4 regions of the Kitasatospora sp. NPDC015121 genome follow, and region 4 is predicted to be linked to each of the others. Evidence: riboswitches for the same ligand, from Rfam matches in the RefSeq annotation. Region 4 holds a riboswitch; each other region holds the start of a gene.
What was found. Region 4 has a riboswitch for cobalamin ahead of ACZ3J7_RS21725 (ribonucleoside-diphosphate reductase subunit alpha). Riboswitches for the same ligand answer to the same signal wherever they lie in the genome.
Positions count from the first base shown of each region.

Region 1: linked by a shared signal. The riboswitch ahead of nicT (Nickel transporter NicT) and the one ahead of ACZ3J7_RS21725 (ribonucleoside-diphosphate reductase subunit alpha) in region 4 are both predicted to bind cobalamin.
Region 2: linked by a shared signal. The riboswitch ahead of nicT (Nickel transporter NicT) and the one ahead of ACZ3J7_RS21725 (ribonucleoside-diphosphate reductase subunit alpha) in region 4 are both predicted to bind cobalamin.
Region 3: linked by a shared signal. The riboswitch ahead of ACZ3J7_RS18330 (cobalamin biosynthesis protein) and the one ahead of ACZ3J7_RS21725 (ribonucleoside-diphosphate reductase subunit alpha) in region 4 are both predicted to bind cobalamin.

Region 1 is NZ_JBVHEH010000049.1:24,091-28,574, forward strand. It holds gene ACZ3J7_RS38295 (sulfite exporter TauE/SafE family protein) at 1-370, shown strand, start outside; gene def (peptide deformylase) at 391-1,062, opposite strand; gene ACZ3J7_RS38305 (superoxide dismutase) at 1,146-1,745, opposite strand; cobalamin riboswitch at 2,033-2,259, shown strand; gene nicT (Nickel transporter NicT) at 2,308-3,456, shown strand; gene ACZ3J7_RS38315 (Fur family transcriptional regulator) at 3,419-3,874, opposite strand; gene ACZ3J7_RS38320 (acyl-CoA thioesterase) at 3,967-4,386, opposite strand.
Region 2 is NZ_JBVHEH010000004.1:239,648-244,131, reverse strand. It holds gene ACZ3J7_RS07065 (helix-turn-helix domain-containing protein) at 1-438, shown strand, start outside; gene ACZ3J7_RS07060 (Fpg/Nei family DNA glycosylase) at 590-1,396, shown strand; gene ACZ3J7_RS07055 (DUF6445 family protein) at 1,482-2,192, shown strand; cobalamin riboswitch at 2,276-2,486, shown strand; gene nicT (Nickel transporter NicT) at 2,517-3,626, shown strand; gene ACZ3J7_RS07045 (EamA family transporter) at 3,634-4,479, opposite strand.
Region 3 is NZ_JBVHEH010000011.1:208,938-213,421, reverse strand. It holds gene ACZ3J7_RS18340 (alpha/beta hydrolase family protein) at 1-378, opposite strand, end outside; gene ACZ3J7_RS18335 (XRE family transcriptional regulator) at 507-1,214, opposite strand; cobalamin riboswitch at 1,674-1,803, shown strand; gene ACZ3J7_RS18330 (cobalamin biosynthesis protein) at 1,835-2,788, shown strand; gene ACZ3J7_RS18325 (cobyric acid synthase) at 2,910-4,460, shown strand; gene ACZ3J7_RS18320 (putative cobaltochelatase) at 4,457-4,484, shown strand, end outside.
Region 4 is NZ_JBVHEH010000014.1:35,049-39,532, forward strand. It holds gene ACZ3J7_RS21715 (helix-turn-helix domain-containing protein) at 1-560, opposite strand, end outside; gene ACZ3J7_RS21720 (GNAT family N-acetyltransferase) at 830-1,324, shown strand; cobalamin riboswitch at 1,419-1,544, shown strand; gene ACZ3J7_RS21725 (ribonucleoside-diphosphate reductase subunit alpha) at 1,721-4,135, shown strand; gene ACZ3J7_RS21730 (ribonucleotide-diphosphate reductase subunit beta) at 4,135-4,484, shown strand, end outside.

The DNA.
Region 1 (4,484 bases), on a different contig from region 4:
GGCGATCACCGTGCTGGCCGCGGCGGTGGGGACGGTCGGCGGGATCTACGGGATCGGCGGCGGTTCGATCCTCGGGCCCGTCCTGGTGGGCCGGGGCCTCCCGCTGGCCCGGGTCGCGCCCGCTGCCCTCGCCTCCACCTTCGTCACCTCCGTCGCCGGGGCCGGGACGTACGCCCTGCTGGCCCTGATCGGCGACGGGCACATCGCTCCCGACTGGCTGCTGGGCGCGGCCTGCGGTGCGGGCGGTCTGATTGGCGGGTACCTGGGTGCGCGGCTGCAGTCCCGGCTGCCGGAGCGCTTCCTGCGCGCCCTGCTGGGCGTCTTGGCCGCGGGCCTCGGCGGACTCTACGCCGTGCAGGCGTTCGGCTGACCGCGCTCCCCACAGGGGCGTCAGGGCGTTCCGAAGTCGTGCCGGTCGAGGGCGGCGGCCCGCTCCCGGCGGGTGGCGAGGACGGCTTCGCGCTGGTCGGCGGATTCGGCCAGGACGGCGCGGCGTTCGCGCTTGCCGAGGCGGTCGACGTACAGCAGGCCGTTCAGGTGGTCGGTCTCGTGCTGGAGGCAGCGGGCGAAGTAGCCGGTGCCGGTCAGGGTGAGCGGGTTGCCGTGCAGGTCGCTGCCGCCTGCGGTGGCGCGGTCGGGGCGGGCCAGGTCGCGGCGCGGGCCGGGGACGGAGAGGCAGCCCTCGCCCGCTTCGACCAGGCGGCGCGGCTCGGGCGCCTCGTCCAGGACGGGGTTGACGAGGTGTCCGACGTGGCGCACGCCGTCGTCGTCCGGGCAGTCGTAGACGAACACCCGCAGGTCGACGCCGATCTGGTTGGCGGCCAGACCGACGCCGCGGGCCGCGTACATGGTGCGGAACATGTCGTCGACCAGCCGGGTCAGTTCGGCGGTGCCGAAGGCTTCGACCGGGCGGCACGGCCGGTGCAGGACGTCCTCGCCGGCTTCGGTGACCCGCCGGACCGTTCCGCGTCCGGCCTCGGGTGCGAGCGCGGGGTAGTCGTCGACGGGGGTGCCGAGCAGTCGGACCCGTCGGTCGGTCGGAGCGGGGCGCGGGCTGGTCACGGTCGGCCTTCCGGAGTACGAGGGCTACGGGGGCGGGTGCCGCACCGGCTCGAAGCCGGCGCGGCACCTGCTGCGGTGCTGCGTCAGGCCTGGGTGGCGGCGTAGCGGGTGCTGACGTCCTGCCAGTTGACGACGTCCCAGAGCCGGGTGACGTAGTCGGGGCGGACGTTCTTGTACTGGAGGTAGTAGGCGTGCTCCCAGGCGTCGAAGGCGAGCAGGGGGGTGGTTCCCTGGCCGACGTTGCCGTGGTGGTCGTAGACCTGCTCGACGATCAGGCGCTGGCCGAGGGGCTCCCAGGAGAGGATGCCCCAGCCGGAGCCCTGGACGCCGACGGTGGCGGTGGTCAGCTGCTTCTGGAACGCCTCGAAGGAGCCGAAGTGCTCGGTGATGGCGTCGGCGAGGGCGCCCTCGGGGCGGTCGCCGCCCTCAGGGGAGAGGTTCTGCCAGAACAGCGAGTGCAGGACGTGGCCGGAGAGGTTGAAGGCCAGCGTCTTCTGCAGGCCGACGAGGCCGCCGAGCTGGTCCTTGTCGCGGGCCTCGGCAAGCTGGTCGAGGGTCGCGTTGGCGCCGTTGACGTACGCCTGGTGGTGCTTGGAATGGTGCAGTTCCAGGATCTCGGCGGACATCGCGCGCTCGAGGGCGGAGTAGTCGTACGGCAGGTCGGGCAGCGTGTAAACGCCCATGGTCGGAAAGTCCCTTCGACAGTGACGGTCGTGCCGGGCCAACACTATTGCGAGTTGCTTGCAATAAGGAAGATCATGCATCAGCATGTCGTTCGCGGGGTCGGCCCGCCCGTCAGTCGCGTGTGGCGCCTCGCCCTTCCGCTGACGATCGTCTTCCCAACCGGCGCCCGCCGGGACGCAGTTGCCGACCCCGCCCCTCTGGCGAGCAGCCGTCCGCACCTCTTCTGTCGGGCCTTGTTGCAACCTCATCGCAATTGCAATGACTTGTCGATAGTGTCGCTCGCCCCCTACGCTCGTCGGGCCGTGGTGTTCGGGAATCCGGTGCACCGTGCTCGTCACGGGAGTCCGGAGCGGCCCTCGCCACTGTCATGGGGAAGCGTCCTCGTCGTGCCCGCTCGCGCGGGCAGCCACCGGGTCACCGGGAAGGCGGGAGGAGGACGCGCTCCGCCGCGCCCGGAAACGGGCGGGCGGGAGACCCCAGAGCCAGGAGACCGGCCACGGCACCACGTTCCCCGGCCCCCTGCCGGGAGCGCCCCCCATCGAGGAGCTGGAGAGGCCGCCCGTGACCGTCACCACCGACACCGCCAGAACACCGCTGCCGCCCCGCTGGCAGCGCAAGGACACCGTGCGTACCGCCGGACTGCTGGGCGTCATCCTCGCGATGCACGTCGTCGCGTTCGGCACCCTGTTCCTGCTGGTCGCCCCCAACCACTACGCCGTCGGCACCCAGGTGTTCGGCGTCGGCCTGGGCATCACCGCGTACACCCTGGGCATGCGGCACGCCTTCGACGCCGACCACATCGCCGCGATCGACAACACCACCCGCAAGCTGATGGCCGACGGGCAGCGCCCGGTGTCCGTCGGGTTCTGGTTCGCGCTCGGCCACTCCAGCATCGTGATGGCGATGGCCGCGCTGATCGCGGCCGGCGCCAAGTTCGCGGGCACCCTGGTGGACGAGGACTCCTCCGTCCACGGTGCGCTCGGCGTGATCGGCACCAGCGTCTCGGGCACCTTCCTGTACGTCATCGCGGCCATCAACCTGGTGGCGCTGGTGGGGATCTACAAGGTCTACAAGGAGATGCGGGCCGGCCGTTACGACGAGGCCGAGCTGGAGAAGCACCTCGACGAGCGCGGCCTGATGAACCGCGTCCTGGGCCGGGTCACCAAGTCGATCCGCCGCCCCTGGCAGATGTACCCGCTCGGGGTGCTGTTCGGCCTCGGCTTCGACACCGCCACCGAGGTCGCGCTGATGGTCATGGCCGGCTCCGGCGCCGCGTCCGGCCTGCCCTGGTACGCGATCCTGTGCCTGCCGCTGCTGTTCGCCTGCGGCATGAGCCTGTTCGACACCCTCGACGGCACGTTCATGAACTTCGCCTACCACTGGGCGTTCTCCAACCCGGTCCGCAAGGTCTACTACAACCTCACCATCACCGGCCTGTCGATCGCGGTGGCGTTCTTCATCGGCACCATCGAGCTGGTGAGCGTGCTGCACGAGAAGCTCGACCTCACCGACCCGCTCAGCACCTGGATCGCGGACATCAGCCTCGACAACGTCGGCTACGTCATCGTCGGCCTGTTCGTCGTGGTCTGGGCGTGCGCGCTGGCCTACTGGCGGTTCAGCAACGTCGAGCAGCGCTGGGCCGCGAGGGCCGCCGCCAAGGTCGGACGTCGCGTCAACCGGTGCCCGGGCAGTCGGAGCACCGGCCGCTGAGCACCAGCGCCTCGACCCGGAACCCGGTGTGCGCCGCCGCCGCGGACAGGCCGTCGTCCAGCAGCGCCACCGGGAACTCGCCGACCGCGCCGCAGCCGGTGCACACCGTGTGGTGGTGCGGCTCGCCCACCATGCCGAAGGTGAGTTCGCCGTTCGGCCCGTGCAGGGAGTGCAGCAGGCCCAGCCCCATCAGCCTCTCCACCGTCCGGTAGACGGTGGAGAGGTCGATGCGGCGCCCACCCGCCGTGGCCCGGGCGTGGATCTGACTTGCCGTCAAGTGTCCGCCGTGCGAGCGGACGGCCTCCAGGACACGCACCCGCGGCTCGGTGCACCGACTGCCGCCCTCGCGCAGCAGCCGACGGCTGACCTGCTCCTCGTCCGGCCCGGACCGCTCCGCCCCGGCGGGAAGGTCCGCCACCACTCGGTGATCCACTGAGTCCCCTTCGGTTCCTGGTGCGCCGAGTATGGCAAATGCGAACAAACCACCGCCAGGATCTGTCCGGACGGGTGTTACGGGCCGTCAGGGAGCAGTGCCGGGACGGAATGCGGGCGGCCGTCGGGGCCGATCGCGACGAAGACCAGCCGGGCCGTGGCGACGTCGGCGACCGGGCCGGTGAGGTTCCAGCGTTCCGAGGTCACGGCGACCGAGACGTGCATGGAGGTGCGCCCGGCGCGTTCGACCCGTGCGTGGACGCTGAGCAGGTCACCGGCCCGGACGGGAGCGAGGAAGGACATCCCCTCCACGGAGGCGGTGACCGCCGGGACGCCCGCGTGGCGGCCCGCGGCCGCGGCGGCCGCGTCGTCGATGAGCTTCATCACCACGCCGCCGTGCACCGTCCCGTAGAGGTTGGTGTCGTGCTCGCTCATGATGTGGGCGAGCGTGACGGCGGACTCGGCCGGCGTGCGGGTGGGGACGGGTGAGGTCGTCATCGGGCCGTCACCCCGGAGCAGGTGGTGCGCTTCACGGAACTCTCCTTCGCGAGTTCACGGACCCGAACGCGCGGACGAGGCGGCCGGGCCGGGCGGCC
Region 2 (4,484 bases), on a different contig from region 4:
TTCTTCCGGCACTTCGCGGACAAGCGCGAGGTGCTCTCCGGCGGCGACGCCCTGGCCCGGCTGCTCGCCGGCGCGGTGGCCGCCGCCCCGCCCGGGGCCTCCCCGCTGGAGGCCGCCGGGGCCGCCCTGGCCGCCGCCGGGGAGCACGCCTTCACGGCCGAGCGCCACCAGGCCGTCCGCGAACGGCAAGGGGTGGTCGCCGCCAACCCCGAACTCACCGAGCGCGAACTGCTCAAGCGCGAGGCGCTGGCCGCCGCCCTGGCCGACGCGCTGCGCGGGCGCGGCACCCCCGACCCCGCCGCCGTCCTGACCGCCGAGCTGACCCTGCTGGCCCTGCGCACCGCTCTCGCCCGCTGGACCGACCGCCCCGGCCTGGACTTCACGGCCCTCGCCCGCGAGGCGCTCACCACCCTGCGCGACACCGCCGCCACCCTCTGAGGGCCCGCACCCGCCCGTCGCCGCCCGTGCCGCCCGCCGCGACCCCGGGGCGCCCGCGCCGTCCGGACGCCCGAGGCGGGGCCGGGCCGTGTCAGGGCGGCCTGGGAGAATGGACTCCTCGCCGACCACCACGACCGAGGAGCTGACGCCGGTGCCCGAGGGGCATGTGATCCACCGCCTGGCCAGGGAGAACCACGAGCTGTTCGGAGGGCGCCCGGTGCGGGTGTCGAGTCCGCAGGGGCGGTTCGCCGAGGGGGCCGCGCTGATCGACGGGCGGGTGCTGGACGACGCGGAGGCGCACGGGAAGCACCTGTTCCTCGGCTTCGGCGCGCACTGGCTGCACGTGCACCTGGGGCTGTACGGCACGTACGCCTTCGGGGCCGGCGAGCCGCCGGCGCCGGTGGGCCAGGTCCGGCTGCGGATGGTCAACGACGCCGGCTACGCCGACCTGCGCGGCCCGACCGCCTGCGAGCTGCTGACCCCCGCCGAGAAGGCCGCCGTGCACGGCCGGCTGGGGCCGGACCCGCTGCGGCCCGGCGAGGCGGGGGACGCGGCCTGGCGGCGGGTCTCCCGCAGCGGCAGCACGGTCGCCGCCCTGCTGATGGACCAGAAGGTGCTGGCGGGCGTGGGCAACGTCTACCGCGCCGAGGTGCTGTTCCGGCTCGGGATCAACCCGCACCGCCCCGGCCGCGAGCTCTCCCGCCCGGAGTGGGACGCGATCTGGGCCGACCTGGTCGCCCTGATGCACGACGGCGTGGCGGCCGGCCGGATCGACACCGTCCGCCCCGAGCACACCCCGGAGGCGATGGGCCGCCCGCCGCGGGTGGACGACCACGGCGGCGAGGTGTACGTCTACCGGCGGCACGACCAGCCCTGCCTGGTGTGCGGAACGCCGGTCCGCACCGAGGAGCTGGCCGCCCGGAACCTGTTCTGGTGCCCCCGCTGCCAGCGGGTCTGACGCTCCGTCACCGCGTCAAGCCTTGACGCAAGGTTGACCCGGTCTTGGGCGAGGGCCCCGGAGCGGCGCTCCTATTGTCGGGTCCATGCCCGTGCAACCGTTCCAGGGCCCGCGCCCCACCCCGGCGCTCCCGGTCCTGCCGTACCGCAAGCCCACCAGGGGACGCGACTACTGGGTGCTGGACGACGTCCTCCCGGACCCGGACGCGGTGCGGGCCAGGCACCTGGCGCGCACCGACTGGGACGAGGGCTACCCGCACCGACCGGAGTCCTGGCCCGGCCTGCGGGCGATGCCCGGCCTCGAACCGGACGAGCTGGCGCACGTCGAGGCGCTGGTGCGGGCGGCGACCGGGGCCGAGCGGATCTGGGCCCGGGAGGGGGCCGGCGGCGGCACGTTCAACCACAACTGCGTGCAGGTGGTCGGCGCGGGGGAGTGCGAGCCGCGCCCGCACACCGACGCGCGTTCGCTCTGCCGCTACGCGGCCGTGCTGTACCTCAACCCGGCGGTGCCCAAGCGCTGCGGGACCAGCTTCTACCGGCAGAGCTTCCCCGGCGGCCGGCTCGGCGGCAACAGCGTGGTCGCCCCGCACGACAACCTGGTGGACGCCCTCGGCACCCGCTTCGTCCCGCCCGACTCGTTCACCGAGGACCTCGCCGTGCCGCACCGCTACAACCGGCTGCTGCTCTACACCGCCAACCTGATCCACACCGCGACCGAGTACCACGGCAGCACGCTCGCCGAGAAGCGGATGACCTGCGTCTTCTTCTGGATGGCCGGAGCGGCCGGGACGGCCTGACGCCGCGTCACCACACTCCTGAACAGGCGTGATCTGCGCCACCCGGGCCCGGGCGGGCACTTGCCCCCGGGCCCGGCGCGGGCCTACGGTGGGCGGGCCGTGGTGCTCGGGAAGCCGGTGCACTGTGTCCGCCACGAGAGTGGTCGGCACAGGAGTCCGGAGCGGCCCTCGCCACTGTGATCGGGGAGTCGTCGGCTCCCACCTCGTGCCACTGGCCGCCCGCGGCCGGGAAGGCCGGGCGCCGGCGCGCAACACCCCGTCAGCCAGGAGACCGGCCACGGCATCTCACGAAGTGATCCACGAGGTGCTGGAGCGTGAACGCGGATGACCGCGCATGAGTCGACCCTGCCCGGGAACGGTCCCGGATCCCCCCTGCCCGCCTTCCGGTGGCGGCGCGAGGACACCCTGCGCACCGCCGGGTTGATGGCGGTGATCCTGGCGATGCACGTGGTGGCGTTCGGGACGCTGCTGTTCCTGGTCGCGCCGCACCACTACGCCGTCGGCACCCAGGTGTTCGGCGTCGGCCTGGGCATCACCGCGTACACCCTGGGCATGCGGCACGCCTTCGACGCCGACCACATCGCGGTGATCGACAACACCACCCGCAAGCTGATGGCGGACGGCCGCCGCCCGGTCTCGGTGGGCTTCTGGTTCGCCCTCGGGCACTCCTCGATGGTGGTGATCATGGCCGCCATGGTGGCCGGCGGCGCGGCGCTGGCGGGCACCCTGATGGACGAGGACTCCACCACCCACCAGGTGCTCGGCACCATCGGCACCACCGCGTCCGGCGCCTTCCTCTACCTGATCGCGGCGCTCAACCTGGTCGCCCTGCTGGGCATCTGGCGGGTGTTCCGGGCGATGCGGGCGGGCGAGTACGACGAGGGGGAGCTGGAGAAGCACCTGGCGGCGCGCGGCCTGCTGGCCCGGCTGCTGAACCGGGCCACCCGCTCGATCAGCCGCCCCGGCCAGATGTTCCCGGTCGGGATGGTGCTCGGCCTGGGCTTCGACACCGCCACCGAGGTCACCCTGATGGTGATGGCGGGCTCCGGCGCGGCCTCCGGCCTGCCCTGGTACGCGGTGGTCTGCCTGCCGCTGCTGTTCGCCGCCGGGATGAGCCTGTTCGACACGCTGGACGGCACGTTCATGAACTTCGCCTACCAGTGGGCGTTCGCCAACCCGGTCCGCAAGGTGTACTACAACCTGACCATCACCGGGCTGTCGATCGCGGTGGCCTTCGTGATCGGCACCATCGAGCTGGTCGCCGTGCTGCACGACAAGTTCGGCCTGGTCGACCCGGTCACCGGCTGGATCGCCGGACTCAGCCTGGACAACGTCGGCTTCGTGATCGTCGGCCTGTTCGTGGTGGTCTGGGCCGCCGCGATCGGCTACTGGCGGATCGCCAAGCGCTCCCGGGCGTTCGCGCAGGCCTCCTGACGGCGGGTCAACCGGTGGCCAGGATCAGCGTCCCGGCCACCGCGAGGCCCGCGCCCAGTACCTGCACCCGCAGCAGCCGCTCCTTCAGCAGGCCGCGCGCCATCAGCGCGGTGACCACCGGGTAGAGCGAGGCCAGCACGGCCGCGACCGCCACCGAGCCCAGGTAGGAGGCGGCCGCGTACAGGCCGTTCGCGGCCACGTCGGCGACCCCGACGGCGGTCAGCGCGGGCAGTTCGCGCAGGCCCGCCCGCAGCTCCAGCGGCTGCCGGCGGGCCCGCGCGGCCAGCATCCCGGCGCCGACCGCGGTGTTGGTCAGCCGCTGCACGCACAGCGTCAGCAGCAGCGCGCCGCCCGCGCCCGCGTGCGCGACCAGCGCCAGCACCGCGCCGAAGGCGAACGCCGCGCCGAGGGTGAGCACCAGCACCCGCCGGCTCACGGACGCCCCGCCGCGCTGCGGGCCGCCCGCCAGGGCGACCCCGGTGACGGCCACCGCGATGCCCAGCGCCTGGACGGCGCCCGGCCGTTCGCCGAGGAACAGGCCGACCCCGACCGGCACCAGCACGCCGACGGTGGCCAGCGGCGACACCACGCCCATCGGCCCCAGAGCCAGCGCCCGGTAGAACGCCAGCAGCGCGAACGGGCCGATCACGCCCGCCGCCACCGCGTACCAGAGGGCCGGCCCGGCGCCGGCCCAGCCGCCGGTCGCGGTCACCGCCAGCGCGAGCACGCCGGCGGCCGCCGACTGCGAGAGCACCACCACCGTCGGCGCGGGCAGCCGCCGGGTGATCGCCCCGCCGCCGTAGTCGGCGACGCCCCACAGCAGGCTGGCGAGCAGGGCGAGGGCGGCGCTCATGAGGC
Region 3 (4,484 bases), on a different contig from region 4:
CGCGGTGCGCGGGTCGCCGCGCAGCACCCGCGGGGTGACCTCGACCTCGGTGCCGACCGCGAGGGTGCCGCCGTCGGCGCGCTCCAGCCGCCGGGTGACCCGGTCGCCGTCCTGGTCGAGCACCGCGCCGACCACCGCGTGGCCGCCCCCGCCCCACTCCAGCGCGTACGTCCCGGACCGGCGGGTCTCGGGCGTCGAGGTCAGCACCACCCGTCCCGGTCCGAGCGCGACCACCCGCACCGGCGCGGGCGCCGACAGCACCCGCCCGACCCCGGGCCGCACCACCCGGTCCGACACCTTCCGGCCCAGCAGCAGGAACGCCGCCGTCCCGGTCCCTACTGCGGCGGCCGCGACGGCGGCTGCGGTTCCCCAACGCATGGCGGTCTCCCGGGTGCTGGCGGTCCTGTGCTCCCAGTGCACCTGCCCGCGCGGCGGACGGCCATTCGGGGCCGCGATGCGGGTGACGGGCGACGGCGCCCGGCGACGGACGGGGCGGGGCGGGGCGGTCAGGAGGACCCGGCCGTCCCCGCCCCCGTCCCCGTCCCCGTCTCGGCCTCGGCGAGCAGCTGCCAGAAGCGGGTGGTGGGCTCGGGGCGGGGCGGGGGTGGGGCGGTGCCCCAGGAGGCGGGGGTGTGGTGTTCGGACTGCAGGGTGGCGAGGGCGTGGGCGAGGTGGGCGGGGTCGGCGGGGACGAGCCGGGCGACGGGGGTGAGGTGGGCCTGCCAGCGGCCTTGGACGGCCCGGCGGAGGTGGGTGGCGAGGGCGGGGGCGCGGCCGGTGAGGTGGATCAGGGTGGGGAGGTCGAGGGCGAGGAGGTCGGCGAGCAGCCGGGTCTGCTCGGGGCCGCCGGTCCAGTGGCCGGTGGTTTCGGCGCGCAGGTAGGCGGCGGGGGTGAGGCCGAGCCGGCGGGCGGCCCGGTCGGGGGTGAGGTCGCGGGCGACGCGGTGGTCGCGGAGGGTGGCGGGGGCGGCGCCCATCAGGTGGGCGGGCGGGCACCAGAGGGTGCGGGCGAGGGCGGTCAGCTGCTCCTCGGTGGGCGGCGGGACGCGGCCCTCCTCCCAGCCGAGGACGTGTCCGGGCAGCAGGCGCACGCCGTGCGCGGCCAGGCCGTCCGCGACCTGGTCGACCGTCAGGCCGAGGGCGGTGCGGTGGGCGCGGGCGGCGGCCGGGGAGAACGGCACCGGGGCGGGGACCGGCGGCTGTCTGCGTCGCATGCCTTCCGACGGTAGGGGCGGGGGCGGGGCGGGCCACAGGCGCGGATGGCACGAACCGGGGCGGCGCGGGGGGCCGGGCGGCTGGACGATGCGACGAGGCGGGCGGGAGGGGCGCGAGCGGCTGCGGTGGCCGTCAATTCGCCTTGTGCGCACGTGGGTTGGAGCGGGCGGGGGCGAAAGTCCGGGGTGGTGGCCGTGGTGGGTCGACGCTGTCCGGCCGGTCCGGGTGGACGCGCCGGGAGCGCTCCCGTGCGCTGTCCCCGGGTGCTGCGCGACGGCGTGCCGGCCGCGCCGCGGCCCGTGGTGCGCACGCCCTGAGCGCGGTGCGTCCCGAGCGGGGTTCCGAAGTCCGTCCTGAGCTGCGCCCTTGGCCGTGCCGACCCGGTCGGCGGGGTCTCGGCCGGGTGTGACCAAACCCTCCACCGCCTCGGTTGACTGCCGCGAAGCGGGCGTGGTGGGATCTTCGGGCCAAACGGAGGCAAGCAGAGGAAGCCGGTGCGAGTCCGGCGCGGTCCCGCCACTGTGACCGGTCACCCCGCGCGGGGGTGACCGGAAGTCAGGAGACTCTGGCCCCCGTTCCGTCGATCCAGGGCGCGGACCCTGAGTGAGGACACGACGCCATGCGGGCTGCCCCGTACCTGGTGGGCGCGGTCGCGGGATACCTCGCGGACGCCCGGCTCGGCGACCCCCGGCGCGGGCATCCGGTCGCCCTGTTCGGCGCCGCCGCGGCCCGGTTGGAGGGCCGGCTGTGGCGCGACCACCGCGGGGCCGGGGCGCTGCACGCGGCGCTCGCGGTCGGCGCGGTCGCGGGCGGTGCGGCGCTGGCCGGCCGGGTGGTGCGGCGTTCGCCGGTGGCGGCGGGGGTGCTGGCGGCCTCGGCGACGTTCACGGTGCTCGGCGGGACGTCGCTGACCCGGGAGGCGACCGCGATCGGGCGTTCGCTGGCGGCCGGTGACCTGCCGGCGGCCCGGGAGCGGCTGCCGCACCTGTGCGGGCGCGACCCGTCCGGCCTGGACGAGGGCCAGGTGGCGCGGGCGGTGGTCGAGTCGGTCGCCGAGAACACCGCCGACGCGGTGGTGAACGCCCTGGTGTGGGGCGGCGTCGCGGGGGTGCCGGGGCTGCTGGCGTTCCGGGCGGTCAACACGCTGGACGCGATGGTGGGGCACAAGTCGGCGCGCTACCGCCGTTTCGGCTGGGCGTCGGCCCGGCTGGACGACGTCGCGGGCTGGCCGGGGGCCCGGCTGACCGCGCTGCTGGCCGTCGCCGCGTCCGGCGCCCCGTCCCGGGCCTGGCGGGTCTGGCGGCGGGACGGCTCCGCGCACCCGAGCCCCAACGCGGGCCAGGCGGAGGCCGCGTTCGCGGGCGCGCTGGGCGTGCGGCTGGGCGGGACGCTGCGCTACGGCGAGCGGGTCGAGCACCGGCCGGTGCTGGGCGCCGGGCTGCCGCCGGTCGGCGCGGCCGACATCGAGCGGGCCTGCCGCCTGTCGCGGCGGGTCGGCGCGCTCGCGCTGCTGACGACGCTGGGCGCACGGGCGCTGGGCGGGCGGGCGCTGGGCGCGCGGGCGCGCGGGTGAACCCGCCTCGGCGTGGGCACGTGCGGCAACTGACTGTGACAACGCGGGATTTCGACGTGCTGCCTTCCGCCGCGCGCGGTTCCTCGCGCCCCTGTCGGGGCGCCTCGAAAGGAGTTCTCCGGTGAACGGCGCGCTGTTGGTGGCCGGTACGACCTCGGATGCCGGGAAGAGCGTGGTGACGGCGGGCATCTGCCGCTGGCTGGCCCGGCAGGGGGTGCGGGTGGCGCCGTTCAAGGCGCAGAACATGTCGTTGAACTCGTTCGTGACGGCCGACGGGGCGGAGATCGGGCGGGCGCAGGCGATGCAGGCGCAGGCGGCGGGGGTGGCGCCGGAGGCGGCGATGAACCCGGTGCTGCTGAAGCCGGGCGCGGACGGGCGCAGCCAGGTGGTGCTGCTGGGCCGGGCGGTCGCGGAGGTCGGGGCGCTGGACTACCGGGACCGCAAGCCGGTGCTGCTGGAGCGGGCGCTGGAGTGCCTGGCGGACCTGCGGTCGCGGTTCGACGTGGTGGTGTGCGAGGGCGCGGGCTCCCCGGCGGAGATCAACCTGCGGGACCGGGACATCGCCAACATGGGTCTGGCGTCGGCGGCCCGGCTGCCGGTCGTGGTGGTGGGGGACATCGACCGGGGCGGGGTGTTCGCGTCGATGTTCGGGACGCTGGCGCTGCTGTCGCCGGACGACCAGTCGCTGGTCGCGGGGTGGTTCGTCAACAAGTTCCGCGGGGACGCGCGGCTGCTGGCGCCGGGGCTGGAGATGCTGCGCGGGCTGACCGGCCGGCCGGTGCTGGCGACGTTCCCGATGCTGTCGGGCCTGTGGCTGGACGCGGAGGACTCGCTCGACCTGGCCTCGGTGGCGGCGCGGCCGTCGGCGGGCGGGCCGGTGGGGGCGGAGGTGCTGCGGGTCGCGGTGGTGCGGCTGCCCCGGCTGTCGAACTTCACGGACGTGGACGCGCTGGCGCAGGAGCCGGGCGTGCTGGTGCGCTGGGCGACCCGCCCGGAGGAGCTGGCCGACGCCGACCTGGTGGTGCTGCCGGGCACCCGGGCGACCGTCGCGGACCTGGCCTGGCTGCGGGAGCGGGGGCTGGCGGAGCCGCTGGCGGCCCGGGTCGCGGCGGGGCTGCCGGTGCTGGGGGTGTGCGGCGGCTACCAGATGCTGGGCCGGGAGATCGTGGACGCGGTGGAGTCGAAGTCGTCCGGCGCGGTGGCCGGTCTCGGGCTGCTGCCGACCCGGGTGGTGTTCGGCGCCGAGAAGGTGCTGGCCCGGCCGTCGGGGGTGGCGCTGGGCGAGCGGGTCGAGGGTTACGAGATCCACCACGGGGTGGTCGCGGTGGAGGGCGGCGAGCCGTTCGTCACGGACGCCGCGGGCCGTCCGCTGGACGGCTGCCGGGTGGGCCCGGTGTGGGGCACCACCTGGCACGGCGTGCTGGAGAACGACGCGTTCCGGCGGGCGTTCCTGGCCGAGGCGGCCCGCGCGGCGGGGCGCGCGTTCGTCCCGGCGCCGGACACCTCGTTCGCCGCGGCCCGGGAGCAACGGCTGGACGCGCTGGGCGACCTGGTGGCGGAGCACGCCGACACGGACGCGCTGTGGAAGCTGATCGAGGACGGGGCACCGGCGGGTCTGCCGTTCGTGCCGCCCGGGGCCCCGGCCCCGCTGGAGATGGGGAGTGCCGAATGACCGAGGCCCGTTATCCGTTCACGG
Region 4 (4,484 bases):
CGGCGGGCGATCGCCCGGGCCACCTCGGCGCCCTGCACCTTGCGGACCAGGTGCAGGCAGGCGTCGATGCCGGCGGCGGTGCCGGCCGAGGTGATCACCGGGTCGTCGTCGACGTACAGCACGTCGGGTTCGACGGTGGTCAGCGGGAAGCGCTCGGCCATCAGCGCGGCGTACTGCCAGTGGGTGGTGCAGCGGCGGCCGTCGAGCAGTCCGGCGGCGCCGAGCAGGAAGCTGCCGGAGCAGATCGACAGCAGCTGGGCGCCCCGGTCGTGGGCGGCCCGCAGCGCGGCGAGCAGCGGTTCGGGGTAGTGCGCGCGGATGCCGGTGGCGGTGGCGATGACCAGGTCGGCGCCGGCGAGCCGCTCGGGGCCGTGCGGGACGTCGACGGTGAAGCCGGCGTGGGTGCGCATCGGTCCGGGCCGGTCGCCGACCAGCGCGAAGTCGTAGACCGGCAGGCCGGCCTCGCTCCGGTCGAGGCCGAACACCTCGCAGGCCACGCCCAGTTCGAAGGGGTGGATCTCTTCGAGGACCACCACGGCGACGTTGTCGAGCTTCCGCATGCGCCCAGGATGGCAGTGGCAGGATTTCGTGGCAATGGTGCGTTCCTGCCACTCGTCGGCCGGGGGCCGGGGGCGGACAGTGGAGGCATGACCACCGCGCTCGCCCTGCTGGGCCTCATCGGCGGTTTCGGCCTCATCGGCGTCCTGGTCGGCCGCGACCTGGACCGCCACGGCCGGACCGGCCGCGACACCGTGCACCGCCCGACCGGCTACCCCTTCGACCCGGACCTGGCCGACCCGCGCCGCCGCCGGTCCGGCACACTGTCCGGATGCAGCCCCCGCTCGTCCGCCGCGCCCTCGACCACGACCTCGCCGCCGCCGGGGAGGTCACCGTCACGGCCTTCGTCGGCGACGGCCACACCCGTCCCGACTCCCCGTACGTCGAGCGCCTGCGCGACGCCGCCCGGCGGAACCGGGAGGCCGAGCTCCTGGTCGCCGTCGACGGCGCCGGAGCCGTGCTCGGCTGCGTGACCTTCGCGCCCGGCGGCACCCCCTGGGCGGACGTCGCCGGGCCCGACGAGGGCGAGATCCGGATGCTCGCGGTCGGCCCGGCGGCCCGCGGCCGGGGCGTCGGCCGGGCGCTGGTGGAGGCGTCGATCGCCCGCAGCCGGGAACTCGGACTGGGCGGGATGGCGTTCTCCACCCGGCCGGGGATGACCGCCGCACACCGGATCTACCACGCCCTGGGCTTCGTCCGCGCCCCGGAGCGGGACTGGTCGCCGGCCCCCGGCACCGACCTGATGGTCTACGCGACGCGGTTCTGAGCCGGCGCCGGCGCCGTTTTCGTTGTCTACGCGCGACGCCACCACCGCGACACGCGCCACTACATCTGGTGCTTCCAGTTCCAGCCACCACAACATGTATGCTCACTCTCGCTGTCGACGCAGGGGAACCCGGTGGAAGTCCGGGACTGCCCCGCAACGGTGAGCGGGCTGTAGTCGACGCCCGCGCAGTCCGAGGACCTGCAGACGGTGTGCGACACGGCATCCCCGCAGACGCCTTGTGCAGCACAGCTTTGCCGTCCGGTCTCGCGGGCGGACCGGGGGTGGGTCTTTCGCGCGCCGGAACGCGTTCTCGTTCCCTCGTGCCGCCTTCCCCTGGCCGCGTGCGGTCCCGGACACCCGAGCCACGTCCGCCGCCGCCACAGGAGAGAGTGCGCCTTGACCGTCGCCGCCTCAGTCACCCTGCCGTCCCAGGGATCCGCCGACGCCTTCACCGACCCCGGTGCGGCGTTGCTGCGGCTGCTCACCGACCGCAGCACCGACCTCCCCCAGGTGGACCCCGGCCACGTCGCCGCCGCCGCGCTGCGCGGCCGCCACGCCGGTTCGGACTTCGCCGAACTGCGCGGGCTGGCCGTGGAGGCCGCCGCGTCGATGATCGCCGAGGACCCGCAGTACTCGAAGCTGGCCGCCCGCCTGCTGGCGCTGGAGATCCGCGACGAGGCCGCCACCCAGCAGGTCACCTCGTTCTCCTCCTCGGTGGCCGTGGGCCACGCCGAGGGCCTGATCGGCGACGCGACCGCCGCGTTCGTGGCCCGGCACGCCGACCTGTTCGACTCGCTGGTGGACGAGGCGGCCGACGACCGCTTCGAGTACTTCGGCCTGCGCACCGTGCAGTCCCGCTACCTGCTGCGCCACCCGATCACCCGCAAGGTGGTCGAGACCCCGCAGCACTTCCTGCTCCGCGTGGCGGCGGGCCTGGCGGTCGGCACGACCGAGGAGTCGGTGCGCGAGGTCGCCGAGCTGTACACCCTGATGAGCCGCCTGGAGTACCTGACCAGCTCGCCGACGCTGTTCAACTCCGGCACCCGGCACCCGCAGATGTCCTCCTGCTACCTGCTGGACTCGCCGCTGGACAACCTGGACTCGATCTACAACCGGTACGCGCAGATCGCCCGGCTGTCCAAGCACGCGGGCGGCATCGGCCTGTCCTACTCGCGGATCCGCTCGCGCGGCTCGCTGATCCGCGGCACCAACGGCCAGTCCAACGGCATCGTGCCGTTCCTGCGCACCCTGGACTCCTCCGTGGCGGCGGTCAACCAGGGCGGCCGGCGCAAGGGCGCGGCCTGCGTGTACCTGGAGACCTGGCACGCCGACATCGAGGAGTTCCTGGAGCTCCGCGACAACACCGGCGAGGAGGCCCGGCGCACCCACAACCTGAACCTGGCGCACTGGATCCCGGACGAGTTCATGCGCCGGGTCAACGCCGACGCCGACTGGTCGCTGTTCTCCCCGGCGGACGTGCCGGAGCTGGTGGACCTGTGGGGCGCCGAGTTCGACGAGGCGTACGTCAAGGCCGAGCTGGCGGGCAAGGCCGTGCGCACCATCCCCGCGCAGACCCTGTACGCCCGGATGATGCGCACCCTGGCGCAGACCGGCAACGGCTGGATGACCTTCAAGGACGCCTCCAACCGGGCCGCCAACCAGACCGCGCTGCCGGGCCGCACGGTGCACTCCTCGAACCTGTGCACCGAGATCCTGGAGGTCACCGACGACTCGGAGACCGCGGTCTGCAACCTCGGCTCGGTCAACCTGGGCGCGCACGTCGCCCCCGGCGCCACCGCCGCCGACCTGCTGAACGCGATGGACTGGGACCGCCTGGACGCCACCGTCCGCACCGCGGTGACCTTCCTCGACCGCGTGATCGACATCAACTTCTACCCGACCACCGAGGCCGGGACGTCCAACTCCCGCTGGCGCCCGGTCGGCCTGGGCGTGATGGGCCTGCAGGACGTCTTCTTCCAGCTGCGGATCGACTTCGACTCCGCCGAGGCGGTCGCCCTCTCCACCCTGATCGCCGAGCGCATCATGCTCACCGCGTACGAGCGCTCCGCCGACCTGGCCGAGCGGTTCGGCCGGCACGAGGCGTACGGCGAGACCCGGGCCGCCCGCGGCCAGCTGCACGTCGACCACTTCGGCGCCGCGAACCCGCAGTGGACCGAGCGCTGGGACGCGCTGCGCGCCCGGATCGCCGAGGTCGGCCTGCGCAACTCGCTGCTGCTGGCGATCGCGCCGACCGCGACCATCGCGTCGATCGCCGGCGTGTACGAGTGCATCGAGCCGCAGGTCTCCAACCTGTTCAAGCGCGAGACCCTCTCCGGCGAGTTCCTCCAGGTCAACCCGTACCTGGTGCGCGAGCTCAAGGAGCTCGGCGTCTGGGACCAGCAGACCCGGGACGCGCTGCGCGACGCCAACGGCTCCATCCAGGACTTCACCTGGCTGCCGCAGGAGGTCCGTTCGCTGTACCGCACGGCGTGGGAGCTGCCGCAGCGCGCGCTGATCGACCTGGCCGCGGCCCGTCAGCCGTACATCGACCAGAGCCAGTCGCTGAACCTGTTCATGGCGGCGCCGACCATCGGCAAGCTCTCCTCGATGTACTCGTACGCCTGGAAGGTCGGTCTGAAGACCACCTACTACCTGCGCTCCCGCCCGGCGACCCGGATCGCCCAGGCCGCGTCCGGAGCCGCCCGCACCGCCGCCCCCGTCCCGGTGCAGACCCCCGCCCTCTCCCAGGCCGAGCAGGACGCCATCGCCTGCTCGCTGGAGAACCCCGAGTCCTGCGAGGCCTGCCAGTAATGAGCACCGAAGACCAGAAGAAGATGCTGCTCGACCCGGGCTTCGAGCTGACCCTGCGCCCGATGCGCTACCCGTCGTTCTACGACCGGTACCGGGACGCGATCAAGAACACCTGGACCGTGGAGGAGGTGGACCTGCACTCCGACGTCGCCGACCTCGCCAAGCTGAGCGAGGGCGAGCGGCACATGATCGGCCGGCTGGTCGCGTTCTTCGCCACCGGTGACTCGATCGTCGCGAACAACGTGGTGCTGAGCCTCTACAAGCACATCAACTCCCCCGAGGCCCGCCTCTACCTGTCGCGGCAGCTGTTCGAGGAGGCCGTGCACGTCCAGTTCTACCTGACGCTGCT